Regions from separate parts of the Streptomyces sp. NPDC030820 genome, predicted to be linked through region 2. Evidence: riboswitches for the same ligand, from Rfam matches in the RefSeq annotation. Region 2 holds a riboswitch; the other holds the start of a gene.

Region 1 (14,854 bases), on a different contig from region 2:
ACGCCGACGTCGACGCGCAGGGCGGCGCCTACGCCACCGGTGTGCTGGTCCTGATGTCCTCCGCGGCGATCGCGGTGACCATCGCCGCCCGCAGGGCCGCCCAGCGCGGCTGGACCATCGGCTTCGCGGTCGTCTCGGCCGTCCTGCTCTACGTCACCGTCGCGAATGTCATCGAGCGCCCGGACGGTGTGAAGATCGGTGCCTGCTTCATCGCCGGCATCATCCTGGTCTCGCTGCTGTCCCGGCTGGCCCGTGCCTTCGAACTGCGTGTGACGAGCGTGACCCTCGACCCGATGGCCGAACGATTCATCCGGGACATGGCCAGCCGGAAGATACGGTTCATCGCCAACGAGCCCGGCCATCGCGACAAGGCCGAGTACCGCGACAAGGTCGAGCAGATCCGGGCCGACAACGACATGCCGGAGCAGGAGGACTTCGTCTTCGTCGAGGTCACGGTCACCGACCCCTCCGAGTTCGAGGCGGGTCTGAGCGTCCGCGGCGAGGTCCTGCACAACCGCTACCGCGTGCTGACCCTGGAGTCCGCCTCGATCTCCAACGCCCTGGCGGCCCTCCTCCTGCACGTCCGGGACATGACCGGCTGCACCCCGCACATCTACTTCGAGTGGACCGAGGGCAACCCCTTCGCCAACTTCCTCCGCTTCTTCCTCTTCGGCCAGGGCGAGGTCGCCCCGGTCACCCGTGAGGTCCTGCGCGAGGCGGAACCGAACCGGGAGCGCCGGCCGCGGGTGCACACCGGCTGAGACCCGGCGGACCCCGACGGCGACAGACAGCGGCGGGGTCTACCTGCCGAACCAGCGCCGGGGCGGCCGTACCTCCAGACACCCGAGGCTGAGCCGGCCGTGTATCTCCACGCGGAGCACGGTCGGCGCCCCGGGATCGCCGACGGACCGCACCTTGGTCTTGCCGTAGCCGATCACCAGCGCGTCGGCGTCCACGACGACACCGGGCCGAGTGATGAGCCGCAGGGTGCCGCCGCGCATGTCGAGGTCGATGCGGAGGGTGTCGTGCGTGATCTCCGCGCTGGAGAAGTCGAGGGTCACGTCTCCCCAGGCGGACGCGATCTCCATGCGGCGCGGCACCGCCCAGCCGTCCGTGCGCACGGCCGATGCGCCCTGCTGCTCGATCCGCACGACGTCCTTGGCCGGTGCGGCGCCGGCGGTGTCCGGCAGGTCGGCCGTCAGCGCGGCCAGTTCGCCCAGCGTGCGCGCGGATAGCGCCACCGTCACGCGCTCCTCCAGCTCCTCCGCGGTGATCCGGCCGTCGCCCGCGGCGCCCGTCAGCACGTCCACCACCCGGTCCCGGTCCGCGTGCGAGGCACGCAGCCCCGACGGCATCTCCGTGTGCAGCAGCTCGGCCGCCATACCCTCACCCCGATTCAGCACGTCCCCGCAGGGCCCATCGTCCCGAACTAACGCTATATCGCGTTATACCCAACGGCCAACCCCATGTCCACGGTTCCCCCGGTGTGGCCCTATCGTGACCGGCATGCAGTCCTACACGATCGGCCAGGCGGCGCGGCTGCTCGGCGTGAGCCCGGACACCGCCCGTCGCTGGGCCGACGCGGGCCGGGTGGCGACCCATCGCGACGACTCCGGGCGGCGGCTCATCGACGGCAGGGATCTCGCCGCGTTCTCGGTCGAGCTGGCCAAGGCGGGCGGTGGCGAGGAGGACGCCTCCTACACCTCCGTCCGCAACGCCTTCCCCGGCATCGTCACGGCGATCAAGCTCGGTGACGTCGCCGCCCAGGTGGAGATCCAGGCGGGCCCGCACCGGCTGGTGTCGCTGCTGACCCGGGAGGCCGTCGAGGAACTGGGCCTGGAGGTCGGCATGGAGGCCACCGCGCGCGTGAAGTCCACCAACGTGCACATCGACCGCGTCTGACCCTTCACCCTGCCGTCACCGGCACAGCAGGACGGCGGTGGCGGGCCGGTCGGCCTCCGGCAACGGGCCGAGGACCGTACGGCTGAAGGCGGCACGCACATCGGCCGGCACCCCCGTGAGCAGGGCGTCGGTGAGGCGGGAGGCGTCGGGAGCGGTGGTGCGGGCCGAGGCCAGGGCGTAACGGACCCGCTCCGCCGGGCCCCTAGGGCGCCGCCGCGGGCATGCCGACACCGGGCACGCAGTCGGCGACCGACGGCCACACCTCTTCCACCCAGCCGACCGGCACACCGGACAGCTGCCCCTCCGCGTCCGCGACGAACCTGGTACGACCCTCGCCTCCGGCAGTCCGCACCGGCGTAGCACCGCCTCCACCGTGCCGTCCTCCCGGCGGGCCGGCACGGCCGGCACGGCCGGCACGGCCGGCAGCGCACCGAGTCCCGATGACCGCGGCCGCCCTGACCGAGGACCAACTGGCCGATTTCCCCCCGGAGTTCAAGGGCAACCTGTGCCGGTTCACCGAGGTGCCGCTGCTGCGTGGCCTGGTGCGGCGGGCGCTGGACCGGCGCAGCGGTAGCCGCCGTCCACCCGGATCGCCGTGATCCCGCTGATGTGCCGGGCCCCGCACCGGTCCTGCGGGAGCACCAGCTGGGGCCCGGCCGCGTGCAGCGGGGTGTCGTCGATGCGCACGCCCAGCAGGACGGGCGCGTCCGCGAAGTCCGGGTCGATCTCGGCCCAGGACAGCACGGCGTGGTGGCCGTCCGTCCCGCTGACGGCGATGAGGAAGCGGAGCCGGTCCTTGCGCCGCGCCGGGTCGAAGCCGGGCTCCGCGTCGGCCAGGACGTCGTACAGGCGCGGGCCGGCGAACCGGTGGTGCTGGATGCCGCTGGTCGCGCACTCGAAGCTGACGTCCACCCGGTGCTGCGGCCAGCGGAGCAGGTCCGGCACGGTCAGCCGGGCGGGGCGGGCCAGATCGCCGGTCAGGGCGAGTTCCGCGAGCGTCACCTGCGACCACCTCCCGCAGCACCGTACCCGCCGCGGCGCACCGTGCAAACGCACATGCAAGCTACAAGTCACAAGTTCGCAGCTCATGCGATGAGACAGGAGACTCATAGCTGGCAGATGCGGCAGTATCATCGCCGCACGGCCGGTGCTTCCGACCGTGCCAGGGCGCGACAGTCGTTCCACAGAACCTGAGGAGTAGATCCGTGATGACCCGTTCCGTGCGCCGGACCCGGCGGATGCTGCAGCTGGCCGGTGCGGGAGCCGCCGCCCTGATGGCACTCAGCGCCTGCTCCTCCTCGGACTCGTCCAACGCGAAGTCGGACACGTCGAACTCCGCCTCCCCGAAGCTGTCCGGCAACGTCACCGTGTTCGCCGCCGCCTCCCTGAAGGAGGGCTTCACGACCCTGGGCAAGGAGTTCGAGCAGCAGCACCCGGGCACCAAGGTCAGCTTCAACTTCGGCGGCAGCGACACCCTCGCCGCGAGCATCACCGGCGGTGCCCCGGCGGACGTCTTCGCCGCTGCCAGCCCCAAGACGATGGCGATCGTGACGGACAAGAAGGACGCGGCCGGCACCCCGGCCACCTTCGTGCGCAACCAGCTGGAGATCGCCACCCTGCCGGGCAACCCCGACAAGGTGTCCTCCCTGAAGGACCTCACCAAGTCCGGCCTGAAGGTCGTGCTGTGCGACAAGACCGTGCCGTGCGGCGCCGCCGCCCAGAAGGCCCTGGACGCCGCCAAGCTCAAGCTCACCCCGGTCTCCTACGAGCAGGACGTCAAGTCCGCCCTCAACAAGGTGGAGCTGAAGGAGGCCGACGCGGCGGTCGTCTACAAGACCGATGTGAAGTCCGCGGGTGGCAAGGTGCAGGGCGTGGAGTTCCCCGAGTCCGCCCAGGCGATCAACGCCTACCCGATCGTCCTGCTGAAGAACGCGCCGAACGCCCAGGCGGCCAAGGCGTTCATCGCCCTGGTGCAGTCCGCCGAGGGCCAGAAGGTGCTCGGCGAGGCAGGGTTCCTCAAGCCGTGACCTCGCTCCACAAGCCCGGCGCCGCGACCGGTCCCCGCACGGACCGGCCGCGGCGTCGCCGCGTCGGCACGGGGGGCCGGCGCGGGGTGCCGCTGCCGCTGCTGCTGCCGGGCCTGCTGGCGCTGGCGTTCCTGCTGGTGCCGCTGGTCGCGCTGGTCATCCGGGCGCCCTGGCGCAGTCTGCCGGACCAGCTGTCCAGCACGGAGGTGTGGCAGGCACTCCAGCTGTCGCTGGTCAGCGCCACAGCGGCAACGGCCGTGAGCCTCGTCCTGGGCGTGCCGCTGGCCTGGCTGCTGGCCCGTACAGAGTTCCCCGGTAGAGGCCTTGTACGGGCCCTGGTGACGCTGCCCCTCGTGCTGCCGCCGGTGGTCGGCGGTGTGGCACTGCTGCTGGCCCTCGGCCGCAACGGCGTGATCGGCAGGGCGCTGGACGCCTGGTTCGGGATCACGCTGCCGTTCACCACCAGCGGGGTCGTGATCGCGGAGGCGTTCGTCGCAATGCCGTTCCTGGTCATCAGTGTCGAGGGCACCCTGCGCGCGGCCGACCCGCGCTTCGAGGAGGCGGCGAGCACGCTCGGCGCGTCCCGCCTCACCGCGTTCCGCCGGGTCACCCTGCCGCTGATCGCGCCCGGCATCGCGGCGGGCGCGGTCCTGGCCTGGGCGCGTGCGCTCGGCGAGTTCGGCGCGACGATCACCTTCGCGGGCAACTTCCCCGGCCGCACCCAGACCATGCCCCTCGCGGTCTACCTGGCCCTGCAGAACGACCCCGACGCCGCGATCTCCCTCAGCCTGGTCCTGCTGGCGGTGTCGATCGCGGTGCTGGCGGGGTTGCGAGACCGCTGGATGACAGGAGCGTGACCGTGGCAGCCGACCCGGGGCATGTGCGAACGTACGCACCCATGACCGACATCGACGCCCCCGAAGCCGGCCTCCGGACGACGGGCGACGAGGGACTCGACGCCCGCCTCATCATCGACCGCACCACATTCCGCCTGGACATGACCGTCACCGCCGCCCCCGGAGACGTCCTCGCCCTCCTCGGCCCCAACGGCGCCGGCAAGACCACCGCCCTGCGCGCCCTCGCCGGCCTCACCCCTCTCACCGACGGCCACCTCCGCCTGGACGGCACCCCCCTGGAGCACACTCCCCCGGAGTCCCGCCCGGTCGGCGTCGTCTTCCAGGACTACCTCCTCTTCCCCCACCTCTCCGCCCTGGACAACGTCGCCTTCGGCCCCCGCTGCCAGGGCGCGAGCAAAGCCGAGGCCCGCGCACAGGCCGCGGCCTGGCTGGACCGCATGGGCCTGGCCGATCACGCGAGCGCCAAGCCGCGCCGCCTGTCCGGCGGACAGGCCCAGCGCGTGGCCCTGGCCCGCGCCCTGGCCACCCACCCCCGGCTGCTGCTCCTGGACGAACCGCTCGCCGCGCTGGACGCCCGCACCCGCCTGGAGGTCCGCGCCCAACTCCGCCGCCATCTGGCCGAGTTCGAGGCAGTAGCCGTACTCGTCACACACGACCCGCTGGACGCCATGGTGCTCGCCGACCGGCTGGTCGTCATCGAGGACGGCCGAGTCGTCCAGGAGGGCGGCCCCGCCGACATCGCCCGCCATCCGCGCACCGACTACATCGCCCAGCTCGTCGGCCTCAACCTCTACCGCGGCCGGGCGAACGGGCACACCGTACGACTCGACGCGGGCCCGTCGATCACGACCACCGAGAAGCTGTCCGGCCCGGCGTTCGTGGCGTTCCCGCCGTCCGCCGTCACCCTCTTCCGGGACCGGCCCACCGGCGCCAGCGCCCGTAACCTCTGGCGCTGCGAGGTGGCCGGCCTGGAGACGCACGGCGACCAGATCCGCGCCGACCTCACCGGCGAACTCCCCCTCGCCGCCGACCTCACCACGGTCGCCGCCGCCGAGCTCGATCTGCATCCCGGCGCCGCTGTCTGGGCGACCGTCAAAGCGGCGCAGACACACGCATACCCGGCCTGAACGCATGGGCGCTCTACCGTGAGTGCCCATGACCCTGAGCATCCGCAACCAGCTCCCAGGCACCGTCACCGCCGTCCACCCGGGCGAGGCCATGGCCACCGTCGAACTCCGTCTGGACGGCGGCCAGCACCTCATGGCGGCCATCACCAAGGAGTCCGCCGAGGACCTCTCCCTCGCCCCCGGCTCGCCCGTCCGCGCGCTGGTGAAGTCGACCGAGGTCTCCCTGGCCACCCATCGGGTCGAGGGCCTGTCGATCCGCAACCAGCTTCAGGGCACGATCATCGGCCTCACCACCGGCGCCGTCATGGCCACGGTCAAGATCTCCGTCGACGACGGCGAACTGACCGCGGCGATCACCAAGGACGCGGTGGCCGACCTCGGCCTCTTCGTGGGCTCGGACGTGGTCGCTCTGATCAAGGCGACCGAGGTGTCCCTGGCCACGGCATGACGCGGCGAGGGCCCCGCCCGGAAACCGGACGGGGCCCTGTGGCACCGCTCGCTCAGTCCTCGTGCGCGACGACGTCAGTCCTCGTACGCGTCCAGCGGCGGGCAGGAGCACACCAGGTTGCGGTCGCCGAAGGCCTGGTCGATACGGCGGACCGGCGGCCAGTACTTGTCGGCGGCCGAGCCACCGGCCGGGAAGACGGCCTCCTCGCGGCTGTAGGCGTGCGTCCACTCACCGCCGAGCGCGGCGGAGGTGTGCGGGGCGCCCCGCAGCGGGTTGTCCTCCGCCGGCCACTCACCCGCGCCGACCTTCTCGATCTCCGCGCGGATGGCGATCATCGCGTCGCAGAACCGGTCCAGCTCGGTGAGGTCCTCGGACTCGGTCGGCTCGATCATCAAAGTGCCGGCCACCGGGAAGGACATGGTCGGCGCGTGGAAGCCGTAGTCGATCAGGCGCTTGGCCACGTCGTCCACGCTCACGCCGGTCGCCTTGGTCAGCGGGCGCAGATCGATGATGCACTCGTGCGCGACCAGGTTGCCGGGGCCGGTGTAGAGCACCGGGTAGTGCGGCTCCAGGCGCTTGGCGATGTAGTTCGCCGACAGCACGGCCACCTGCGTGGCGCGCTTGAGGCCCTCGCCGCCCATCAGCCGGACGTACGCCCAGGAGATGGGCAGGATGCCGGCGGAACCCCAGGGAGCGGCCGAGATCGGGCCGACGCCCGTCTCCGGGCCCGCGGCCGGCTGCATCGGGTGGTTCGGCAGGTACGGCGCCAGGTGCGAGCGGACCGCGACCGGGCCGACGCCCGGGCCGCCGCCGCCGTGCGGGATGCAGAAGGTCTTGTGCAGGTTCAGGTGCGAGACGTCACCGCCGAAGTGGCCCGGCTTGGCGAGGCCGACCAGGGCGTTGAGGTTGGCGCCGTCGACGTACACCTGGCCGCCGGCCTCGTGCACCTGGGCGCAGATGTCGGCGACGTGCTCCTCGAAGACGCCATGCGTCGACGGGTAGGTGATCATCAGCACCGCCAGTTCGTCGCGGTACTGCTCGATCTTGGCGCGCAGGTCCTCGACGTCGATCTCGCCGTCCTCGGCGGTCCTGACGACGACGACCTTCATACCGGCCATCACGGCGCTGGCGGCGTTGGTGCCGTGCGCGGAGGACGGGATCAGGCAGACGGTGCGCTGCTCGTCGCCGTTGGCCCGGTGGTAGCCGCGGACGGCCAGCAGACCGGCCAGCTCGCCCTGCGAACCGGCGTTCGGCTGCAGGGAGACCTTGTCGTAGCCGGTGACCTCGGCGAGACGTTCCTCCAGCTCGCGGATGAGCGTGAGGTAGCCCTCGGCCTGCTCGGCCGGGACGAAGGGGTGCAGCTGGCCGAACTCGGGCCAGGTGACCGGCTCCATCTCCGTGGTCGCGTTGAGCTTCATGGTGCAGGAGCCCAGCGGGATCATGCCGCGGTCGAGCGCGTAGTCGCGGTCGGCCAGCCTGCGCAGGTAGCGCAGCATCGCGGTCTCGGAGCGGTGCTGGTGGAAGACCGGGTGGGTGAGGAAGGCGTCGGTGCGCAGCAGCGCCTCGGGGAGCGTGTCCTCGGCGGTCGCGTCCAGCGCCTCGATGTCGCCTTCGACACCGAAGGCGGACCACACGGCGGCGACCTGAGCCCGCCTGGTGGTCTCGTCGCAGGCGATCGAGACGTGGTCGGCGTCGGCCAGGTGCAGGTTGACGCCGTGCTCCCGGGCGGCGGCGACGATCTCGGCGGCCTTGCCGGGCACGCGCGCGGTGAGGGTGTCGAAGAAGGCGCCGTGCACGATCTCGACACCGCCGGCCTTCAGGCCCTCGGCGAGGATCGTGGCGTACCGGTGGGTGCGCCGGGCGATGGCCTGCAGGCCCTCCGGACCGTGGTAGACGGCGTACATGCCGGCCATCACGGCGAGCAGCACCTGCGCGGTGCAGATGTTGCTGGTGGCCTTCTCGCGGCGGATGTGCTGCTCACGGGTCTGCAGCGCGAGCCGGTACGCCTTGTTCCCGTCGGCGTCGACGGAGACACCGACCAGACGGCCGGGCAGGCTGCGCGCGAACTTCTCGTGCACGGCCATGTAGCCGGCGTGCGGGCCGCCGAAGCCCATCGGCACACCGAAGCGCTGGGTGGTGCCGACGGCGATGTCCGCGCCGAGCTCGCCCGGCGAGGTCAGCAGGGTCAGCGCGAGCAGGTCGGCGGCGACGGTGACGAGCGCGCCGAGCTCGTGGGCCTGGTCGATGACCGGCTTGATGTCGCGTACGGCGCCGGAGGCACCCGGGTACTGGAGCAGCACGCCGTTGATCTCACGCGCGGCGATGTCGGCCGGGATGCCGTCGCCGAGGTCGGCGACGACCACCTCGACACCGGTCGGCTCGGCGCGGGTCTGGATGACGGCGATGGTCTGCGGCAGCGCGTCCGCGTCGACCAGGAACAGGCCCTTCTTGTTCCGGCCCATGCGCCGGGACAGCGCCATGGCCTCGGCGGCGGCGGTGCCCTCGTCCAGCAGGGAGGCGCCGGAGGTGGGCAGCCCGGTGAGGTCGGCGACCATCGTCTGGAAGTTCAGCAGGGCTTCGAGGCGGCCCTGGGAGATCTCCGGCTGGTACGGCGTGTAGGCCGTGTACCAGGCCGGGTTCTCCATGACGTTGCGCAGGATGACGGGCGGTGTGAACGTCCCGTAGTAGCCCAGCCCGATCATGGAGTCGAGCACCTGGTTGCGGTCGGCCAGCGAGCGCAGCTCGGCGAGCACCTCGGCCTCGGTGCGGGCGCCCGGCAGGTCGAGGGCGTAGGCGTTCTTGATCACGTCCGGCACCGCCGCGGCGGTCAGCTCGTCCAGCGAGCCGTAGCCGACCTGCGCGAGCATCTTGGCCCGCGCCTCCTGGTCGGGGCCGATGTGGCGCTGCTCGAACGGGATGCCCGCTTCGAGCTCCGAGAGCGGAATGCGATGGGCGGTCATTGCGGAGGCCTCCTGGTCTGACGCGACCTTCGAAGGGCACCACGGTGCGGGTGCCCCGACGGCCTCCCCCTCTGTCATCTCAACCTGAGAGCTTCACCGGGTACGTCCCGGCTTTCACCGTCGGTGAGAGCGGGAGCCGTCGACACCCGCCCTGCTTTCCAGAGTGACCTCGTCCGTGCGGTACGTGAGCCTGAGAGATTCCGGGGAGGATTTGCTCCTTCGGCGCCTCCGAGGTGGTCGGAGGACTCTCCCGCACGGGGTCAGCAGCCGCTGTCAGCCTACCAGCGGGGTCAACGACGAGGCCCTCGAGTGGCCGCCTCCCTGAATGTGCTCTTTCGTAGTGCTTACGGATGAGTTGCGACCACGTGGAGGGAGAGGGACCGTGCAGACCGACATCGATCCGCGCAACCTGATCGGCCGCAAGGCGTTCGACCGCAATGGCACCAAGATCGGGACCATCGACGAGGTGTACCTCGACGACGCGACCGGCGTGCCCGAGTGGGCGGCGATACGCACCGGCCTGTTCTCCCGAGACGCCTTCGTCCCCCTGGAACCGAGCGAACTGGTCGAGGGCTCCCTCCATGTCCCCTTCGACCGCGCCCTGATCAAGGACGCCCCCGACTTCGGCGTGGGCCGCCACCTCTCCCCCGAGCAGGAGCTCCAGCTCTACCACCACTACGGCCTGGACGTGGCATCGCCTCCCTCGGCCCCGGACCACGACTTCGGCAAGCTGGCGGGGTCGGAGGAAACCTGATCGGAGGCCCCCGCAACCAACGGCAACGGATCGGCGGGCTCCAGCGCAGGATCACCGACAAGAAACGTCCGCACCCTCCCCGGAGGGGACTGCGGCGTCTCGAACCGCACGGTGACCCGCCCCAGCCCACTCCCCTGCACCCACCCGTGCCCGTACTCCGCATGCCTCACGTCCTGTCCCGCCCGCCAGTGCCTTTCGACGGGCTCCGGCCGCTCCACGACGACCTCGGTCCCGGCCTCCTCCGGCGTCTCCGCCGCCCGCGAGGGCATCGCCTGCGCGAACAGATCCTCCTGGGTGTAGTCGGCGAGCCCGGAGACACCCACGCCCAGCAGCCGTACCCCGCCCGTGGTGTCCACCGAGTCCAGGAGCCGCGCGGCCGCCTCCCGGACGACCGCCGGATCGTCCGTGGGTCCCCTGAGCGTCTCGGAGCGGGTCAGGGTCGAGAAGTCGTACCTGCGCACCTTCAGCACGATCGTCCGCCCCGACAGCCCGGCCCCGCGCAGCCGCCCCACGCACCGGTCGGCCAGCCGCTGCACCTCCAGCCCGATCCGCAGCCGGTCATGGATGTCCACGTCGTAGGTGTCCTCGACCGACACGGACTTCGCCTCACGCTCGGCCACCACGGGCCGCTCGTCATGGGCCAGGGCCATGGCGTACAGCGCGTGCCCGTGCGCCTTGCCCAGCAGCCGGACCAGCTCGTCCTCGCCCGCCTCGGCCAGCTCCTCGACCGTGGTGATCCCGGCCCGGCGCAGATGGTCCCCGGTGGCCGGCCCGACCCCCGGCAGGGTCCGCACCGGCATCGGCCCCAGCAGCGCCCGCTCGGATCCCGGCTCGATGAGCACCAGGCCGTCCGGCTTGGCCTGCTCCGAGGCGATCTTGGCGAGCATCTTCGAGGCGGCGAGCCCCACCGATCCGGTCAGCCCGGTGACCGCCCGGATGTCCGCGCGCAGCTTGCTCGCGACCAGCCGCGCCGACTCCTCGTCCCAGGCCCTCCCCCCGGCCTCCAGGTCCACGAACGCCTCGTCCAGGCTGAGCGGCTCCACGAGCGGCGACAGCTCCCGCAGCAGCGCCATCACCTGCTCGCTGATCGCCCGGTACACAGTGAAGCGCGGCACCAGATACGCGGCGTTGGGTGCCAGCCGGCGCGCCTGGGCCATGGGCATCGCCGAGTGGACCCCGAAGACGCGTGCCTCGTACGACGCGGTGGCCACCACCCCGCGCGGCCCGAGCCCGCCCACGACGACCGCCTTCCCGCGCAGGCTCGGCTTGGATGCCTGCTCCACCGAGGCGTAGAAGGCATCCATGTCGAGATGCAGGATCGTGGGCGCGTTTCTCACATCTCCGATGCTGCACCACGGCACTGACAATGCCGTGGCGCCGGGAACGCTGCGGCGCCCGGCGCTCAGACCGCCCGGTTGCGGCGCCGCGCCAGCTCGTCCGCGGGGTTGTGCCCGACCAGCGTCTCGCCGGTGTCGATGCGCTCGCCGTGCAGCTGGGAGAGTGCGCTTTCCACGTCCCGCCACACCACGCCGACGGCGATCCCGAAGATGCCCTGACCGCCCTGGAGCAGGGCGTGGACCTCGTCCGGCGAGCTGCACTCGTACACCGTGGCGCCATCGCTCATCAGGGTCATCCGCTCCAGGTCGCGGAAACCGCGTTCCCTGAGGTGCTGCACGGCCGTGCGGATGTTCTGCAGCGAGACCCCCGTGTCCAGGAACCGCTTGACGATCTTCAGGACGACGACGTCACGGAAGCTGTACAGCCGCTGTGTGCCCGACCCGTATGCGGGCCGCACGCTCGGCTCGACCAGGCCGGTGCGTGCCCAGTAGTCCAGCTGTCGGTAGGTGATGCCCGCGGCCGCGCAGGCCGTCGGCCCGCGGTAGCCGATCTGTTCCGCCACCATGGACGCCGCCCCTCCGCCGTTCGGCACCACCGTCGGCCGCTGCGGAGCGTGAGCGACCGCGCTGCTCGGTTGGGGGTACCCCCTGTTCGAACGCAGCTGAGAGCTAGGGGGAGGGTACGGACCGCTCTCCCCGAACCCGCGTCCGGGGGCACCCCCAGCCGTACCGTCGCCGCTGGTTCTCACGCCGACCTCCGTCCTTGACCTGCCTTCACGACGGTAGGCAGTCACCAGGGGTGCGTCAACGATCGCCACACTCGGCACGCCGAGTGATAATCACCCTAGGAGTGGTTTCCCGTGTCCCACCGCGGGGAAAGGCTAGCCGAATGCTTTCGGGGGAGGCCGTAGGACGCTCTCAATGGCCGGTGGCAATTGCCCGCACACGGGGCGGCGACGCTCACCGGCCGTTCGACCTCACTGGCTGCTGGTGCCGAAGTCCTCGGGCGAGATCTGGTCGAGGAACTCGCGGAACTTCTCCACCTCGTCCTCCTGCTCGTCCGGAATGGCGATGCCGGCGTCGTCCAGCACCGCGTCACTGCCGTAGATCGGCGTTCCGGTGCGCAGGGCCAGCGCTATGGCATCGGAGGGGCGGGCGCTCACCTCGACACCGCTGGCGAAGACCAGCTCCGCGTAGAAAACACCTTCACGCAGATCGGTGATGCGTACCTCGGTCAGCTCCTGGCCGACGGCCTCCAGCACGTCCTTGAACAGGTCGTGGGTCAGCGGCCTGGCGGGGGCCATGCCCTGCTGGGCGAACGCGATCGCCGTCGCCTCCCCCGGCCCGATCCAGATGGGGAGGTAACGGTCGCCTCCCACTTCGCGCAGGAGCACGATCGGTTGGTTGGAGGGCATTTCGACCCGGACACCTACGACATCGAGCTCGTTCACACAGCAACCCTAGGCCGTGCCCGGGACGTTTGGGTAGTCGGGCCGGGAACAGGTGGCCGATCCGGCCGCTCACCGCCCCCGCTGCTCAGGGCAGCCGCACCCCGAGAGCGGTCTGCACCAGTGCCGAGTGCAGCTTCACCGTGAGCGCCGCCAGCTCCTTCGTACGGGCTTCGGCAAGGGCCCTCGTCTGCGGGTTGCGGTGGCGCTTGAGGGGGGCCACCACCTGGTCGACCAGTCCGGCCTCGCGGTCTGCGGCCGCCTTCATCACCCGAAGGTGGCGCGGCTCGATCCCGAACCGGCCCAGTTCGGCGACGAGCGCGGCCACGGTGACCGCCTCGGCGTCGTACGCCCCGTCCTCCAGGGGAGCGATGAGCCCGTACGACTCCCACTCCTTGAGATCGCCCTCGTCGATCTCCGCGGCCGCCAGCAGCTCGGCCCTGCCGATCCGGGCCACCGTGGGCACCACGGCCGGCTCCGGAACGGGCTCAGCGGTGCGCTGACGGCCCACGAGGGGCAGCTGGACGGCCTCGCCCCGCTCCATGGCGTCCAAGTGCTCGCGGATGACCTTGAGCGGAAGATAGTGGTCCCGCTGCATCCGCAGCACACGCGCCAGGCGCTCGACATCCCCGGCGCTGAACTTGCGGTACCCCGAAGGGGTCCGCTGCGGCTCGATGAGCCCCTCCGACTCCAGGAAACGGATCTTGGAGATGGTGACTTCGGGGAACTCGTCGCGCAGCACGTTCAGCACCGCGCCGATGCTCATCAGCCCACTGTCCCTGGCGGCGGTACCGCTTCCGGCACCGCCGCTCGGTGTTTGAAGCATGGACCTTCCCTGGGGGTCCCCCCGGACACCGGTCCGGGGGCGGGTCAGATGCCCTGCCGGCTCGCGTAGAACACCAGCCGGTACTTGCCGATCTGCACCTCGTCACCGTTCGACAGAGCAACCTGGTCGATCCGCTCGCGGTTGACGTACGTGCCGTTCAGACTGCCCACGTCGGCCACGGTGAACGAGCCGTCCGGGGTGCGCCGGAACTCCACGTGCCGACGCGAGACCGTGACGTCGTCCAGGAAGATGTCGCTCTGCGGATGACGGCCGGCCGTGGTCAGGTCGCTGTCCAGCAGGAAGCGGCTGCCCGAGTTCGGTCCCCGGCGCACCACCAGCAGCGCCGAGCCCATCGGCAGCGCGTCCACCGCGGCCTGCGCCTCGGGCGACAGCATCGGCATCTGCGTCTGGCCGGTGACCTCGGCGTCGTAGGCCTCCAGACCGGAGATCGAGATCGTGGACGTCGTCTCGGAGGCACGCTCCGGCGCCACTCCGGGGCGCAGCGGCGCGCCACAGTTGGAACAGAAGCGGGCGTTCTCCGCATTGCGGTTACCGCACCTCGTACACACCAGGACCGACATGGACGGATCCTCCTGCGGCTGCCCCGCCGGGGCGTTGGACGCGTACGGACCGGGGGCGAACCCTCCACCCGCACCTGAGGTTGACGGTTGCCCGAAACCTATGCCGCCGGACCGGGCAGGGTCAACCGACGCCCCGCTCTGACCTCCGGAAATGTCACCGCCCGGACCAGCGACCTGGTCCCGGAACAGCGGGCGCTGGCCCTCCGCGTCGGGCTGTGCGCGATGACGAGCGGTCGCGTTGTCGCTGCCCTCTCGCGCGCTCTTGCGGAACAACTTCGCAAACAACTTCACGGGCGATTCCCCTTGACCGAAACAGACCCGCCCGTGGGGCAGGACGAACCCTGATTGCCTACACCGGCCGAGCCGGACATTCTCACAACGTCCGTATCCACCAGACAGTTTCCACCACGCACCACCTCTTCGGTGCGCCGACCCCCCGCAACCTCATGCCCCTGCCGGACGTCCCCCATGCACCGCCGGTTCACTGGGAGGACGACCGAGCGTAGTCAGGCCGCTTCGCCTGTCGCAAGGCGTCCACGACGATCTTGCCCGACTGCTGGACCGTCACCGTGGCCTGCTCCTTCTCC
Region 2 (14,854 bases):
TGCCGCCCCGGATCGCGCTCTACATCTCCGGTGAGGCCGGGGACGGCTATCAGGCGGGCGTCGCCCTGGAGTCCATCGCCAAGGCGCCCACGACCGTGCACGTGGTGTTCCTGCCACGCAGCGCGGGCGGTCACAACATGGCACTGTGGCGGCCCCAGGTCGACACGGTGTTCCGCTGGCTGACCCTGCAGATGGGCCAGAACCACGCCAGGGGCCGGGACCGTTCTCTTACCGGAACCACCGGTTCTCTTACCGGGGCCGCCGCCGGAGCCACCGGAACCGGAACCACCGGAACCGGCACCACCGGGGCCGGAATCACCGGGACTACTCCTCGGTCACTGTCGACCGGCGGTTCCACGCACGCGGCGCTCGCCAGTGGAACCGCATCGCAAGCAGGCGCAGCACAAAAGCGGTGACGACCGCGAGCCCACTGGTGAGGGGGGTCAGGACGTCGTAGCGGATGCACAGCACCACCATCGTGGCGCCGACGATCGCCGGGACCGCGTACAGATCGCGGTCCCAGCGCAGCAGTGAGGGCACCTCGTTGGCCAGCACGTCCCGCAGTACGCCGCCGCCCACGGCGGTGGCGAGGCCCAGCGTCGCCGACGCGGTCAGGCCCAGGCCGTAGCTGTACGCCTTCGTCGTACCGCTGACGCAGAACAGGCCGAGGCCGGCCGCGTCGAAGACCAGCACCGCCGACTGGATGCGTTCCACGTGCGGGTGCAGGAAGAAGACGACGAGCGCGGCGAGCAGCGGGGTGAGGAAGTACCCGAGGTCGGTGAAGGCGGCCGGGGGCACGGCTCCGATGACCAGGTCGCGGAACAGCCCTCCGCCCAGCGCGGTCACCTCGGCGAGGACGGCGATGCCGAAGACGTCGAAGTTCTTCCGGACGGCCAGCAGCGCGCCGGAGATCGCGAACACGAAGATGCCGATGACATCGAGCGTGTGCTGGACGGAGGGGCTGAAGAGTTGCTGGAGCTGCACCCCTATATTCTTACCCGTCGAGCGGTGTGTGCCTTACAAAGCCAGGTCAGAGGGCGGGTTTCCCTGTGGTGAACAGCCAGGTGTGGAAGAGGTCGCCCAGCTTCTGCCCGCTGACCCGCTCGGCGAGGCGGATGAAGTCGGCGGTGTCCGCGTTGCCGTACCGGTGGAGCTTCGTCCAGGCGGGCAGCAGCCTGAAGAAGGCCCGGTCACCGATCCGCTCCCGGAGCATCTGGAGCGTCATCGCGCCGCGCTGGTAGACGGCGGAGGCGAACATCGTGTCGCGCTGCGGGTCGGCGACCTTGATCTGCCAGAAGGACGAGTCGGCGGGGCGGGCGCGGCGGCGATGACCAGGAAGGAGACCGCCGCGGTGGCGAGGGTCCCCAGACATGCCGAACGGGAGAGTGCCATGGGTCGTACCCTGCACTCTCCCGCTCGGGCGTGCACATGACCTTATCGGTCATGTACTACTTTTCCGTTGACTCCTGGGAGCCGGCTCCGTCGGCGTTCTCTGCGGGGGCGTCCTCGTCGGAGGCGGTCTCGTCGGAGGTGCTCTCCTCGGACGCGGTCTCCTCAGAGGTGCTCTCCTCGGACGTGGCCTCCTCAGAGGTGCTCTCCTCGGCGGAACCCTCGGAGAGTTCCGCCGCCACCGCAGCCGACGTCTCCGCCGACTCCGCGAGGACCTCGTCGGCGACCAGCTCGGCCGCCTCCTTGGCCGCGGAGAGCAGCACGGTGTCCTGCGGGGCCTGGTCCGCGAAGTTCTCCGGGTGGTGGCAGGCCACCCGCTGACCGGGCCTCAGCTCCAGCAGCGCCGGCTCGGTGGTCCGGCAGATCTCCGTCGCCTTCCAGCACCGGGTGTGGAAGCGGCAGCCGCTCGGCGGCGCGATCGGCGAGGGCACGTCGCCCTTGAGCAGGATCCGCTCGCTCTTCGCGTTCTTCCGCTGCGGGTCGGGGATCGGGACGGCCGACATCAGCGCCTTGGTGTACGGGTGCATCGGCGCCTTGTACAGCGAGTCCCGGTCGGCGAGCTCCACGACCTTGCCGAGGTACATCACCGCGATCCGGTCCGAGACGTGCCGGACGACCGAGAGGTCGTGCGCGATGATCACGTACGTCAGGCCCAGCTCCTCCTGGAGGTCGTCCAGCAGGTTCACGACCTGCGCCTGGATCGACACGTCCAGCGCGGACACCGGCTCGTCGGCGACCACCAGCTTCGGCTTCAGGGCCAGCGCGCGGGCGATGCCGATGCGCTGGCGCTGGCCGCCGGAGAACTCGTGCGGATAGCGGTTGTAGTGCTCGGGGTTGAGGCCGACCACCGACAGCAGCCGCTGCACTTCCTTCTTGATGCCGCCCTCGGGCTCGACGCCCTGGAGCTTGAAGGGAGCGCCGACGATCGTGCCGATGGTGTGGCGCGGGTTCAGCGACGAGTACGGGTCCTGGAAGATCATCTGCACATCGCGGCGCATGGGACGCATGCCGCCCACGCCGAGGTGCGTGATGTCCTTGCCCTCGAACTCGATCTGCCCTGCGGTCGGTTCGAGCAGCCGGGTGATCAGCCGGCCCATGGTCGACTTGCCGCAGCCGGACTCGCCCACGACGCCCAGGGTCTCGCCCTTGCGCACCTCGAAGTCGATGCCGTCGACGGCGCGCACCGCTCCGACCTGCCGCTGCAGCAGGCCCTTGCGGATCGGGAAGTGCTTCTGGAGTCTGGTCACCTTCAGCAGGATCTCGCCGTCGGAGACGGCGGTGTCCTGCTCGAGGGCGGCACCGTCACTCTGCGCGGGGATGCTCACTTTTTCGTCGCTCACAGCTTCGGCGCAATCTCTTCGGTCCAGATACGCTCCCGCTGCTCCTGCGTCATGTGGCAGGCCGCCCAGTGTCCGTTGCCGACCTCGGTCAGCTCGGGGCGGACCGTGCGGGTGACGTTGTCCTTCGGGATGTCCGCGTACGGGCAGCGCGGGTTGAAGGCGCACCCGGACGGGACGTTGATGAGGGAGGGCGGGGAGCCCTTGATCGGGATGAGCCGGTCGGTCTCCTCCCGGTCCAGCCGCGGCATCGAGCCGAGCAGACCCCAGGTGTAGGGGTGGCGGGGTGCGGAGAAGACCTCCTCGGCCGGCCCGCGCTCCACGCACCGGCCGCCGTACATGACCAGCAGGTCGTCGGCCATCTCGGCGACCACACCGAGGTCGTGCGTGATCATGATGACCGCGGAGCCGAACTCCTTCTGCAGGTCCCGGATCAGGTCCAGGATCTGCGCCTGGACGGTGACGTCCAGGGCGGTGGTCGGCTCGTCGGCGATGAGCAGCTCGGGGTTGTTCACCAGCGCCATCGCGATCATCGCGCGCTGGCGCATACCGCCGGAGAACTCGTGCGGGTAGCCGTCGACACGCTTGGCCGGCTCCGGGATGCCCACGCGGTCCAGCATCTCGATCGCCCGCTGCTTGGCGACCTTCTTGGTGACCTTGTGGTGGACCCGGTAGGCCTCGATGATCTGCGCCCCGACCGTGTAGTAGGGGTGCATGGCGGACAGCGGGTCCTGGAAGATCATCGCCATCTTGCGGCCGCGCATCCGCCGGACCTCGTCCGGGTCGGCGGCGATCAGTTCCTGGCCGTCGAGCCAGACCTCGCCGGAGACCCGGGCGTTGGCCGCACGGTGCAGGCCCATCACGCCGAGCGAGGTGACGGACTTGCCGGAACCGGACTCACCGACGATGCCCAGGGTCTTGCCCCGGCGCACGTCGAAGCTGACGCCGTCCACCGACTTGACCAGGCCGTCGTCGGTGTTGAAGTGGATGCGCAGATCGCGTACGGAGAGGAACGCGTCGTCGGCGTCGGAGGGGGCGGAGCCGGCCGGTTCGCCGAGCGCCGCCTTTTCGAGCTTGCTCACGAGTACCTCACGCGGGGGTCGATGGCTGCGTACACCAGGTCGACGAGGAGATTGCAGAAGACGATGAAGAACGCGGCGACCAGGGTCACGCCCATCACGATGGGCAGGTCGTTGTCCTTGATGGCCTGGATGGAGTACGCGCCGACGCCCTGCAGGGAGAAGACGGTCTCGGTGAGCACCGCGGTACCGATGAGGGTGCCGAAGTCCATACCGAAGATGGTCACGATCGGGGTGAGCGTGGAACGCAGCCCGTGCTTGGTGACGACCACGGACTCCTTGAGGCCCTTGGCGCGTGCCGTCCGGATGTAGTCCTCGCTCATCGTCTCCAGCATGCCCGCCCGGGTGAGCCGGGCGTAGGTGGCGGAGAAGAGGAACGCGAGGCTGATCCAGGGCAGCAGCAGGTGCCAGGCCCAGTCGGCCGGGTTCTGGGTGAACGGCACGTAGTCGGTGCTGTCCCAGATGGGCCACTGGTAGACGAACAGGGCGTTGATCACCTGGCCGGTGAAGAAGATCGGCAGCGAGACGCCGGCGAGCGCGATGAACATCGAGATGCGGTCCACCGGCTTGCCCTTGCGGAGCGCCGAGACGACACCGGTCGTCACACCGAAGATCAGCCAGATCACCGCCGCGCCGACAGCCAGCGAGAAGGAGACCGGGATGCGCTGCTGGAGCTGGGGCCACACTTCGACGTGACTCTTGAAGGAGTACCCGAAGCAGGGGGCGCTGCAGTGCGTCGCGTCGGGGCCGAACTTGTAGTCGGCGCCCACGAACAGGCCCTTGATGTACTCCCAGTACTGAACGTAGATGGGCTGGTCGAGACCCAGGTTGTGCTTGATCGCGGCGACGGACGCGGGGTTGGCGTCCTTGCCGACGTACTGGGTGGCCAGCTGGGTGGCTGTCTGGCCGCCGAGCCGGGGGACCAGGAAGAAGATGGCGAAGGTGACTGCGCTGACCACCAGCAGCAGTACCAATGCGCCGAAGACGCGTCGGATGATGTACGCAGCCACAGCTGTGCGGCTCCGGGTGGCCGGGGCGGGTTGTGTCCGCCCCGGCCACCCGGTGCCTTCACCTGCCTTTCAGGGGTATCCGGCCTGCTGTTACTTCGAGGAGCTCAGCAGCAGGTAGTCGTACATGCCGAGGTACGCCTGCGTCACCGTGACGTTGGTCGCGGACGTGGGCCTGATCAGCAGGTTCTTGCGGTAGATCAGCGGAACGACCGAGCCGTTGTCGGCGACCATCTTGTCGATGTCGCCCCAGGCCTTGGTGCGGGCCGCGGAGTCGGTGTTGCCGATGGCCGCCTTCAGAGCGGCGTTGATCTTCGGGTCGTTCAGCTCCATCAGGTTGTTGCCGCCCGAGGGCTTGATGGCGCTGCCGTCGATGATCTGGTCGAGGAAGCCGTAGCCGGTCGGCCAGTCGGCGCCCCACGCCATCATCATCATGCCGAGCTTGTGCTGGTGGACGTAGCTCGGGACACCGGCGAAGTTGGAGAAGTACTTGCCGGACGGGAACTGCTTGATGTCGACGTTGATGCCGGCGGCCTTCAGCGAGTTCTGGATGGCCGTGGCGCCCGCGATCTCGGCGGGACGGTCGGAACGGGCCGTCAGCGTGGTGGAGAAGCCGTTCGGCTTGCCACACAGCTTCAGCTCGGCCTTGGCCTTGGCCACGTCACCCTTGTGGCCCGCCGTCGGGTACGCGTCGAACTTGGTGTAGCCGTTGACGGACGGCGGCAGCAGCGTGGTGGCCACGTCGCCCTTCGGCGAACCGCCCATGGCGTCGATCACCGACTGCTTGTCGACCGCCCACTGCACGGCCTTGCGGCAGTGCACGTTGTCGAACGGCGCGACGTGCAGGTTCAGCGCCATGTAACCGGTGGCGCCGGCGTAGGAGTTGTCCGTCTGCTTGGCGTACTTGCCGTTCAGGATCTTCGGCTGGGTCTGCGGCTGCACACCGGCGCCGGCGATGTCGGCCGTGATCTTGTCAGCCATCAGGTCGTTGTCGATCGAGACCGGGTTGACCTTGAACTTGACGTTGATCTTGTCCGGCAGGGCCTTGCGGATCGGGTCCGTCTTCGGGTCCCAGTTCGGGTTGCGGACGAGGGTGGCGCTGGCGCCCTCCTCGTACGACGAGAACTTGTAGGGGCCGGAGGACACGATGTGCTGGACGTACTTCGCACCGGTGTCCTTCGCCTGCGGCACGGGGGCCGTCTGGGAGAAGGTCGCCAGGTAGTCGAAGTCGGCGAACGGCTGGTTCAGGTGGAAGACGATCGTGCGGTCGTCCGGGGTGGCGATGGAGTCCAGGCCCTTCTTGTCCTTGTAGGGGCCCTTGTACTTGTCACCGCCCTGCAGGTACGCCTTGAAGTACGTCGGGCCGTTGGACAGGGCCTCGGGCGCGAAGTTGGAGCGCTCGATCGCGTACTTGACGTCCTTGGACGTGATCGGGGTCCCGTCCTCGAACTTCAGGCCCGAACGCAGGTGGTACGTCCAGGTCTTGGCGTCCTTGCTGGGCGTGCCCAGGGACTCCGCGAGGTCCGGGACGACCGCGAGGCCGTCCTTGCCCGCGGCCGGCTTGAACGTGACGAGCGTCCGCGCGTACAGGCGCGAGAAGTTCTGCACGAAGCCGTAGTAGGTGTTGCCCGGGTCCAGGGAGTCCGGCACGTCCGAGTCTTCCAGGTTGACCGTGCCCCCCTTCTTGCTCGACGCGTTGACGATGGAGTCCAGCGCCGCGTCCTTCGTTCCGTTGCCGCCACTGCTGCTCTTGCCGCTCCCGCCGCCGCACGCGGCAGCGCCCAGGGAGAGCACCGTGACCGATGCCACGGCGGCGATAACCCTTCTCGTCTTCACGTTGAGGAAGACCCCCTCTATCGATGGATCACTTGCTGCGAGGGTCGAGCGCATCACGCAGCCCGTCACCCAGCAGGTTGAAGGCCAGGACGGTGATGAAGATCGCCAGTCCGGGCACGAACATGTACTGCGGATCTGCGGTGTAGAGATCCACGGCGTTGCTGAGCATGCCGCCCCAGGAGGCCTGCGGCGGAGCGATGCCGACTCCGAGGAAGCTCAGCGCGGCCTCGAAGAGGATGTTCGTCGGGATGATCAGCGTCGAGTAGACGAGGATCGGCGCGACGAGGTTGGGAAGCAGCTCCCGGAACAGGATGTACGGGCCGCGGGCTCCCAGGCTGGTGGCGGCCTCGACGAATTCCCGCCTGCGCAGGGTCATCGTCTGAGCGCGCACGATACGCCCGATGTACGGCCAGCTGAAGAAGCCGATCACGAAGATCAGCACGGAGATCCGCAGCGGCAGACCGTTGAGCCCGAAGAAGCCGTCCTGCACCGAGGCCGAGATGGCGATGGCGAACAGCAGCAGCGGGAACGCCAGGAAGGTGTCCATGAGCTTGCTGATGAGGCTGTCGACCCAGCCGCCGTAGTAGCCGGCGATGACGCCCAGCACGGTGCCGATGACCACCGAGAGGAGGGTGGCACCACCGGCGACCAGGAGGGAGACCCACGAGCCGTCGATGATGCGGGCGAGCATGTCGCGGCCGTACTGCGGGTCCACGCCCAGCGGGTGGGCCCAGCTCATACCGCCGAAGCCGCCCTTGGGCGCGAGGAGCGCCGGGTCGATGAGGTCCTGGTGGAACTTGTCCGGGTCGAGCCCGAAGATCCACTCGATCGGCTTGGCGAGCACCGCCATCAGCACGAGCAGGACGACGACGACCCCGCCCGCCACGGCCAGCTTGTCCCGCTTGAACCGGGTCCAGGCGATCTGGCTGAGTGAACGCCCTTCGATCTGGCTCTTCTTGGCCCCGGCGAGCACAGACTCGGGAGGCGCTCCGGCCTCTGCCCCGGTGGTCTCGATCGGTGCGGTCACAGTTGACCTGACCCCTCTCGCCGGTGGTGACCGGCCTTTGTCCGCCGCTGTGGGCGGCTTGGTTCACTTACCTGCGCCGGCCGCACGTGGGTGACGGCCCAGAGAGCCAGCTGTTCCTGTGACTGGTTTCGATCACAGAATCGATGGCCTCGCGTCTTGAGAGGCGAGTCTTCAACGCGCTCTCGATCACGCGCCAGGCCTGATGGAGAAAGTATGCGTAAACGTGATGCCGCCTAGGGGATTCCGTTATCCGAACAGGGAAGATCGCCTGTCGGACGCGGACATCGAGGGACACTTCGACCTAATCGGACACACAAACCGGGCAGTTGAGACCGATGAAGGCCGCCGGACACGCCTTCGTGACCGGCGTCACATCGGCCGGGTGCTCAGTAGGGCCTCGGGCTCGTGTACCCGTATCCGGGGTCGGCCGCGGGCGCCGGTGCCGCATGGGCCTCGCGGTCGTAGAACGGGCGGGCGTTGGCCCGCATCCACATCACGACCGGGTCGTGGTCGTCGGTCATCGCGACGGTCGACACCGGCAGGCCCTCCGGGACCGCGCCGACGGACTGCTGCATCATCGCGCGCACCGAGTCGACCGCGGCCGGGGAGGTGTCGTACACGTCCAGACCGATGGCGAGGTACGGCGCGCCGAGCGCCGGCTGCACCCAGGCGCGGCGCAGGGAGCGCAGGGCCGGGGTGCGGTGCGCGTTCTGCGCGAGGAGGGCGTAGAACTGCGGGACCTCGATGCCGGGTTCGGTCAGCCGGAGGGGGCCCGCGGGCTGGCGGTCCAGGCCCGTGGCGATGCGGCGCAGATCCAGCCAGGGAATGCCGACCCCGCCGCCCGGGGCGTGCGGGTTGAGCCAGAGGCCGTAGTGGTCGGGATAGAGGGTGCGGGCCACGTCGAGCCCGTCGACGACCTCGTAGGACCGGTTCCAGCCACTGGCCGAGAGTTCCTGGGCGGAGGTGACGCAGGGGGCGTACTGGAAGCCGTCGACCTCCATGTTCCCGTACTGGGCGTCCGGGGAGCCGGCCTGGCCGTGCCACAGGAGCATCCAGATCTGGCCGGAGGACGGGGTGGCGAGGGCGCGGAGCAGGGCCTCGTAGGCGTCGTAGCGGCCGGGGGTGACCTGGCGCAGCGTGTGCTCCACGCTGACGCTGCCGCTGTGGCTCGCGCTCACCTGTCGTGCCCTTCTTTTTGTGCCCCGGTGTTGGGAGACAGCTTATGCGCCTGGTGGCTCGGGACCCCGGGTGCATGGGCGGGTGCGGGTGCGTGGGTGGTACTCGCGCCCACGCCGTGGAGCCGCATATCGATACGCCCCGCGCCCCTCGGGTTGGCTGCCCCTCGCGTCGGCTTCTAGTGGCCGTACTGGTAGAAGGGCCGGACGTTCGACTTCAGCCATTCGGCCACCGGGTCGTCCGTCACGTCCAGGAGGACCAGGTTGACCGGCCACTTGACCGGAACTTTGCCGAGGGCCCGGCCCAGGGCCTGGAGGGGCTGGGCGCGGAAGTCGCCCTCCCACTGGGAGAGTTCGACGCCGACGAACATCGCCGGCTCGTCCGTCTCTATGGCGGCCAGGCAGCGGCGGGCGGTGAGGACCACGCCGGTCCCGGCGAACTCGGCGGACGCGGCGGAGAGGAAGTCGACCGGGTCGTCCTGCCAGTCCGGCTCGAAGAGGCGGACCCGGGCGCCGGAGTTCGGGCCGTCGAGGGGCGTACGGCCGGCCCGGCACAGCTCGGCCACCGCCGCCGGCGGGAGCGGGATGCCGACCAGGGCGTCGGGGTTCACCGCGATGCCGACCTGCGCGGGCAGGCCGCGGGCGAACTCCACGGCCGGGGCGATGGTGTACGGCATATGGGAGCCGGCCGCCTGGCGCAGCTGCTCCTCGGAGCTGAACACCGGGACGTACGCCTGGCCGTCGATGTCCAGCGTGGGCAGGTCGAGCGGGCCGCTGTCCGGGCCGCCGCCGCTCGGCAGCGGGATCCAGAGCAGGCTCCGGCCCAGCACCTCGATGATCCGGCCGGCCGCGGCGGGTATGCCGAGGGAGGCCGAGAGCACCTCCTCCAGCTCGTTGCCGGGCCAGCCGCCGTGCGGCTGGGGGTGCGCCTGTGCCGGGAAGTCCGCGGGAATGTCCGCCGGGAAGTCCATCTGCCTACCGCCTGCTGGGAACCACTGCTGTGACCATGAAGGCTAGCGGGTGGCTGTGACAGTGCCTCACCTTGTGAAGGTGATCCGCCGCAGGGCGTCCGCCGCCGGCCGGTCCAGCAGCACGGCCGCGCCGCAGCCGGCGGGCAGTTCGCCGCGTTCGACCGCGTCGAGCAGCCGGGCGGTCGTACGGCGGTGGCGGCGGAAGGCGTAGCCGGAGACGCCCCGGCCGCGCTCGCGCTGGCCCTCGCGCGCGGTCTCGGGGGTGACGTCGAGCAGAAGCAGATGGAGGGTGCCGCCGCGGCGGCGGGCCTCCCGGGCGAGCCAGGCGCGCACCCAGGACTGGGTGCCGCAGTCGTGCACGACGACGCCCTCGCCGGTGCGCAGGGCGCGGCGCAGGCCGGCGTAGTGGGCGAGGCGGACCAGGGGGCGGTAGAGGGCGTAGGGGAGGAAGGCCGGCAGGCGGGCCGCCCAGCGGTCGCGGGTGTGCTGGGAGTCGATGCGGGGGCCGGTGACCGCGCGCTGCATCAGGGTCGACTTGCCGCTGCCGGGCAGGCCGGTGATCACGGCGAGATCGCGGGGCCCGAAGGCCAGGGCCCGCGGGCCGCGGCCGGCCCGGTCCCGCAGGTCGCGGACGACCGGGGCCGGGGCGGGACGCTGCCTCGGCACCGCGATGCCGGTGGTGGTGGCGGTGGCGTACACCGGGGTCCTGTTCACCGTGATCGTCCTCCCCTGTCGGCCCGGTAATCTTCATTCCCCGACCGCGCAAAGAGAAGGTAATGGACGATGTCACCGGCGGGGTCCGGGTCCTGCCACAGGTCGGTTACAAAAGCCCGCTCGCCGTGCGATGATGTGGCCGCCAACTGCATACCGGCCGCTTGAATCCGCGCGGGAGAGTTCCCAGCAGCCTTCGCTGGGACGCCGAAGGAGCAAGTCCCTCCCTTGAATCTCTCAGGCCCCGTTACCGCGCGGGCGAGGCACATCTGAAAAGCGGGCCGCTGTGTCAGTGGCTCCACCCAAGGTGCAAGCCGTGATCGTCCCTGTGGCGGTCCTGGCGAACCTCTCAGGTTCCGATGACAGATGGGGAGGAACGTTCCTCGCCTGTCATTCCTTGGGAGACGACCGACCGATGAGCAGTACCGAACTCCGTCACACCGCGCTCGATGCCCTGCATCGCTCGCTCGGTGCGACGATGACCGACTTCGCCGGCTGGGACATGCCGCTGCGCTACGGCTCAGAGCGCGACGAGCACATCGCCGTGCGGACGAAGGCGGGTCTCTTCGACCTCTCCCACATGGGCGAGATCACCGTCACCGGCGCCGAGGCAGCCGCCTTCCTGAACTACGCCCTGGTCGGCAACATCGCCTCCGTCGGCGTGGGCCGCGCGCGCTACACCATGATCTGCCAGGCCGACGGCGGCATCCTGGACGACCTGATCGTCTACCGGCTCGCCGAGACCGAGTACATGGTCGTCGCCAACGCCTCCAACGCCCAGGTGGTGCTGGACGCGCTGACCGAGCGCGCCGCCGGCTTCGACGCCGAGGTGCGCGACGACCGGGACGCGTACGCGCTGATCGCCGTCCAGGGCCCGGAGTCCCCCGGCATCCTGAAGTCCCTCACCGACGCCGACCTCGACGGCCTGAAGTACTACGCCGGCCTGCCCGGCACGGTCGCCGGCGTCCCGGCCCTGATCGCCCGCACCGGCTACACCGGCGAGGACGGCTTCGAGCTGTTCGTGAAGCCCGAGCACGCGGTCGAGCTGTGGCAGGCGCTGACCAAGGCCGGCGAGGGTGTCGGTCTGGTCCCGTGCGGCCTGTCCTGCCGGGACACCCTGCGCCTGGAGGCGGGCATGCCGCTGTACGGGCATGAGCTGAACACCTCCCTCACCCCCTTCGATGCCGGGCTCGGCCGGGTGGTGAAGTTCGAGAAGGAGGGCGACTTCGTGGGGCGCGAGGCGCTCACCGAGGCCGCCGCCAGGGCCGAGGAGAACCCGCCGCGCGTCCTCGTCGGGCTGATCGCCGAGGGCCGCCGGGTGCCGCGCGCCGGGTACGCCGTCGTCGCCGGCGGCGAGGTGATCGGCGAGGTCACCTCCGGCGCCCCCTCCCCCACCCTGGGCAAGCCGATCGCCATGGCCTACGTCGACGCGGCGCACGCGGCGCCGGGCACCGAGGGCGTCGGCGTGGACATCCGGGGCAGCCACGAGCCGTACGAGGTCGTGGCGCTGCCGTTCTACAAGCGACAGAAGTAGACACTGGGCGCGGTCACCGTGTGACCCCGCGCACGTTTCCGCTGCTCACCAGCGGCTTCAGCAGTCCCCCCTTCATCAGCACTCCCGCGCGTACAGGAGAATTCAGGCCATGAGCAACCCCCAGCAGCTGCGCTACAGCAAGGAGCACGAGTGGCTGTCGCCCGCCGAGGACGGCGTGTCGACGGTCGGCATCACCGAGTTCGCGGCCAACGCGCTCGGCGATGTCGTCTACGCCCAGCTCCCCGAGGTCGGCTCCACCGTGACCGCGGGCGAGACCTGCGGCGAGCTGGAGTCCACCAAGTCGGTCTCCGACCTGTACTCGCCGGTCACCGGTGAGGTCACCGAGATCAACGAGGACGTCGTCAACGACCCGTCGCTGGTCAACTCGGCCCCCTTCGAGGGCGGCTGGCTGTTCAAGGTGCGCGTCGCGGAGGAGCCGGCCGACCTGCTCTCCGCCGACGAGTACACCGCCCAGAACGCCGGCTGAGGAGTCGTAGCCGTATGACCGTCCTGAACACGTCCCTGCACGAGCTGGACCCGGAGATCGCCGCCGCGGTCGACGCCGAGCTCGGCCGCCAGCAGTCCACGCTGGAGATGATCGCCTCCGAGAACTTCGCGCCGCTCGCGGTGATGGAGGCGCAGGGCTCCGTCCTCACCAACAAGTACGCCGAGGGCTACCCGGGCCGCCGCTACTACGGCGGCTGCGAGCACGTCGACGTCGCCGAGCAGATCGCGATCGACCGGATCAAGGAGCTGTTCGGCGCCGAGTACGCCAACGTCCAGCCCCACTCCGGCGCCTCCGCCAACCAGGCGGCGCTGTTCGCGCTGGCCCAGCCCGGGGACACCATCCTCGGCCTGGACCTCGCGCACGGCGGCCATCTGACCCACGGCATGCGCCTCAACTTCTCCGGCAAGCAGTTCAACGTGGTCGCCTACCACGTGGACGCCGTAACCGGCCTGGTCGACATGGCCGAGGTCGAGCGGCTCGCCAAGGAGCACCGCCCGAAGGTGATCATCGCGGGCTGGTCGGCGTACCCGCGCGAGCTGGACTTCGCCGCCTTCCGCCGGATCGCGGACGAGGTCGAGGCCTACCTGTGGGTCGACATGGCGCACTTCGCGGGCCTGGTCGCGGCCGGTCTGCACGCGAACCCGGTGCCGTACGCCGACGTGGTCACCTCCACCACGCACAAGACGCTGGGCGGTCCGCGCGGCGGCATCATCCTCGCCCGCAGCAAGGACTTCGCGAAGAAGCTGAACTCCTCCGTCTTCCCGGGCTTCCAGGGCGGTCCCCTGGAGCACGTGATCGCGGCGAAGGCGGTCTCCTTCAAGGTCGCCGCCTCGGAGGAGTTCAAGGAACGCCAACGTCGTACCGTGGAGGGTGCCCGTATCCTCGCCGAGCGCCTGACGGCGGCCGACGCGCGTGAGGCCGGGGTGAACGTCCTGTCCGGCGGCACGGACGTGCACCTCATCCTGGTCGACCTGCGCGAGTCGGAGCTGGACGGGCAGCAGGCCGAGGACCGCCTCCACGAGGTCGGCATCACGGTCAACCGCAACGCGGTCCCGAACGACCCGCGTCCCCCGATGGTGACGTCGGGCCTGCGGATCGGTACGCCCGCCCTCGCCACCCGCGGCTTCACGGCCGAGGACTTCGCCGAGGTCGCGGACGTGATCGCCGAGGCGCTGAAACCGTCGTACGACGCGGAGGCCCTCAAGGCGCGCGTGAAGGCGCTCGCCGACAAGCACCCGCTGTACCCGGGCCTGAACAAGTAGACCCGGACAAGCAAGTCCCCGGTGGGGCGCCCGACGGAGATCCCGGAGGGTGCCCCGCCACCCCCCCGTCTTGAGGAGTGACCGTGGCCATCTCGGTCTTCGACCTGTTCTCGATCGGCATCGGCCCGTCCAGCTCCCACACGGTGGGCCCGATGCGCGCGGCGCGGATGTTCGCCCGCCGCCTGCGCAACGAAGGGCTGCTGGAAAAGACCGCCACCGTCCGGACGGAGCTGTACGGCTCCCTGGGCGCGACCGGACACGGCCACGGCACCCCGAAGGCCGTCCTGCTCGGCCTGACCGGCGACTCGCCGCGCACGGTGGACGTGGAGACGGCGGACGCGCGGGTGGAGGCGATCAAGGCCGAGGGCCGGATCAGTCTCCTGGGCGAGCACGAGATCGCGTTCGACTTCGACAAGGATCTCGTGCTGCACCGCCGCAAGGCCCTGCCGTACCACGCCAACGGCATGACGCTGTGGGCGTACGACGCCTCCGGCGCGGAGCTGTTGTCGAAGACGTACTACTCGGTCGGCGGCGGCTTCGTCGTGGACGAGGAGGCGGTCGGCGCGGACCGGATCAAGCTGGACGACACGGTCCTGAAGTACCCCTTCCGCACGGGCGACGAGCTGCTCCGCCTGACGAAGGACACCGGCCTGTCGATCTCCTCCCTGATGCTGGAGAACGAGCGGGCCTGGCGCACGGAGGAGGAGATCCGCGCGGGCCTGCTGGAGATCTGGCGGGTGATGCGCGAGTGCGTCCGGCGCGGCATGTCCCGTGAGGGCATCCTGCCCGGCGGCCTGAAGGTGCGCCGCCGCGCGGCCGTCTCCGCCCGGCAGCTGCGCGCCGAGGGCGACCCGCTGGCCCACGCCATGGAGTGGATCACGCTCTACGCGATGGCGGTGAACGAGGAGAACGCGGCCGGCGGCCGGGTGGTGACCGCCCCCACGAACGGCGCGGCCGG

Evidence for each region. Region 2 has a riboswitch for glycine ahead of gcvT (glycine cleavage system aminomethyltransferase GcvT). Riboswitches for the same ligand answer to the same signal wherever they lie in the genome.
Region 1: another riboswitch for glycine. It lies ahead of gcvP (aminomethyl-transferring glycine dehydrogenase); the one in region 2 lies ahead of gcvT (glycine cleavage system aminomethyltransferase GcvT).

The regions. Positions count from the first base shown of each region.
Region 1 covers NZ_JBVIEB010000007.1:5,564-20,417, reverse strand. Annotated here, with positions in the region: gene ACZ418_RS20130 (APC family permease) at 1-761, shown strand, start outside; gene ACZ418_RS20125 (DUF1707 SHOCT-like domain-containing protein) at 801-1,382, opposite strand; gene ACZ418_RS20120 (TOBE domain-containing protein) at 1,507-1,902, shown strand; gene ACZ418_RS20115 (hypothetical protein) at 1,918-2,133, opposite strand; gene ACZ418_RS20110 (hypothetical protein) at 2,105-2,254, opposite strand; gene ACZ418_RS20105 (molybdopterin-dependent oxidoreductase) at 2,416-2,904, opposite strand; gene modA (molybdate ABC transporter substrate-binding protein) at 3,111-3,929, shown strand; gene modB (molybdate ABC transporter permease subunit) at 3,926-4,786, shown strand; gene ACZ418_RS20090 (ABC transporter ATP-binding protein) at 4,828-5,913, shown strand; gene ACZ418_RS20085 (TOBE domain-containing protein) at 5,942-6,361, shown strand; gene gcvP (aminomethyl-transferring glycine dehydrogenase) at 6,436-9,321, opposite strand; glycine riboswitch at 9,490-9,584, opposite strand; gene ACZ418_RS20075 (PRC-barrel domain-containing protein) at 9,704-10,075, shown strand; gene ACZ418_RS20070 (DNA polymerase IV) at 9,997-11,412, opposite strand; gene ACZ418_RS20065 (MerR family transcriptional regulator) at 11,478-12,161, opposite strand; gene ACZ418_RS20060 (bifunctional nuclease family protein) at 12,390-12,863, opposite strand; gene ftsR (transcriptional regulator FtsR) at 12,949-13,686, opposite strand; gene ACZ418_RS20050 (FHA domain-containing protein) at 13,731-14,558, opposite strand; gene ACZ418_RS20045 (DUF881 domain-containing protein) at 14,749-14,854, opposite strand, start outside.
Region 2 covers NZ_JBVIEB010000009.1:366,410-381,263, forward strand. Annotated here, with positions in the region: gene ACZ418_RS26215 (alpha/beta hydrolase) at 1-416, shown strand, start outside; gene ACZ418_RS26220 (trimeric intracellular cation channel family protein) at 325-984, opposite strand; partial or broken gene ACZ418_RS26225 (M1 family aminopeptidase) at 1,031-1,318, opposite strand; gene ACZ418_RS26230 (ABC transporter ATP-binding protein) at 1,449-2,774, opposite strand; gene ACZ418_RS26235 (ABC transporter ATP-binding protein) at 2,786-3,868, opposite strand; gene ACZ418_RS26240 (ABC transporter permease) at 3,865-4,875, opposite strand; gene ACZ418_RS26245 (ABC transporter substrate-binding protein) at 4,966-6,708, opposite strand; gene ACZ418_RS26250 (ABC transporter permease) at 6,737-7,735, opposite strand; gene ACZ418_RS26255 (enhanced serine sensitivity protein SseB C-terminal domain-containing protein) at 8,122-8,913, opposite strand; gene ACZ418_RS26260 (enhanced serine sensitivity protein SseB) at 9,090-9,881, opposite strand; gene ACZ418_RS26265 (AAA family ATPase) at 9,948-10,595, opposite strand; glycine riboswitch at 10,758-10,855, shown strand; glycine riboswitch at 10,856-10,968, shown strand; gene gcvT (glycine cleavage system aminomethyltransferase GcvT) at 11,008-12,126, shown strand; gene gcvH (glycine cleavage system protein GcvH) at 12,236-12,613, shown strand; gene glyA (serine hydroxymethyltransferase) at 12,628-13,896, shown strand; gene ACZ418_RS26285 (L-serine ammonia-lyase) at 13,980-14,854, shown strand, end outside.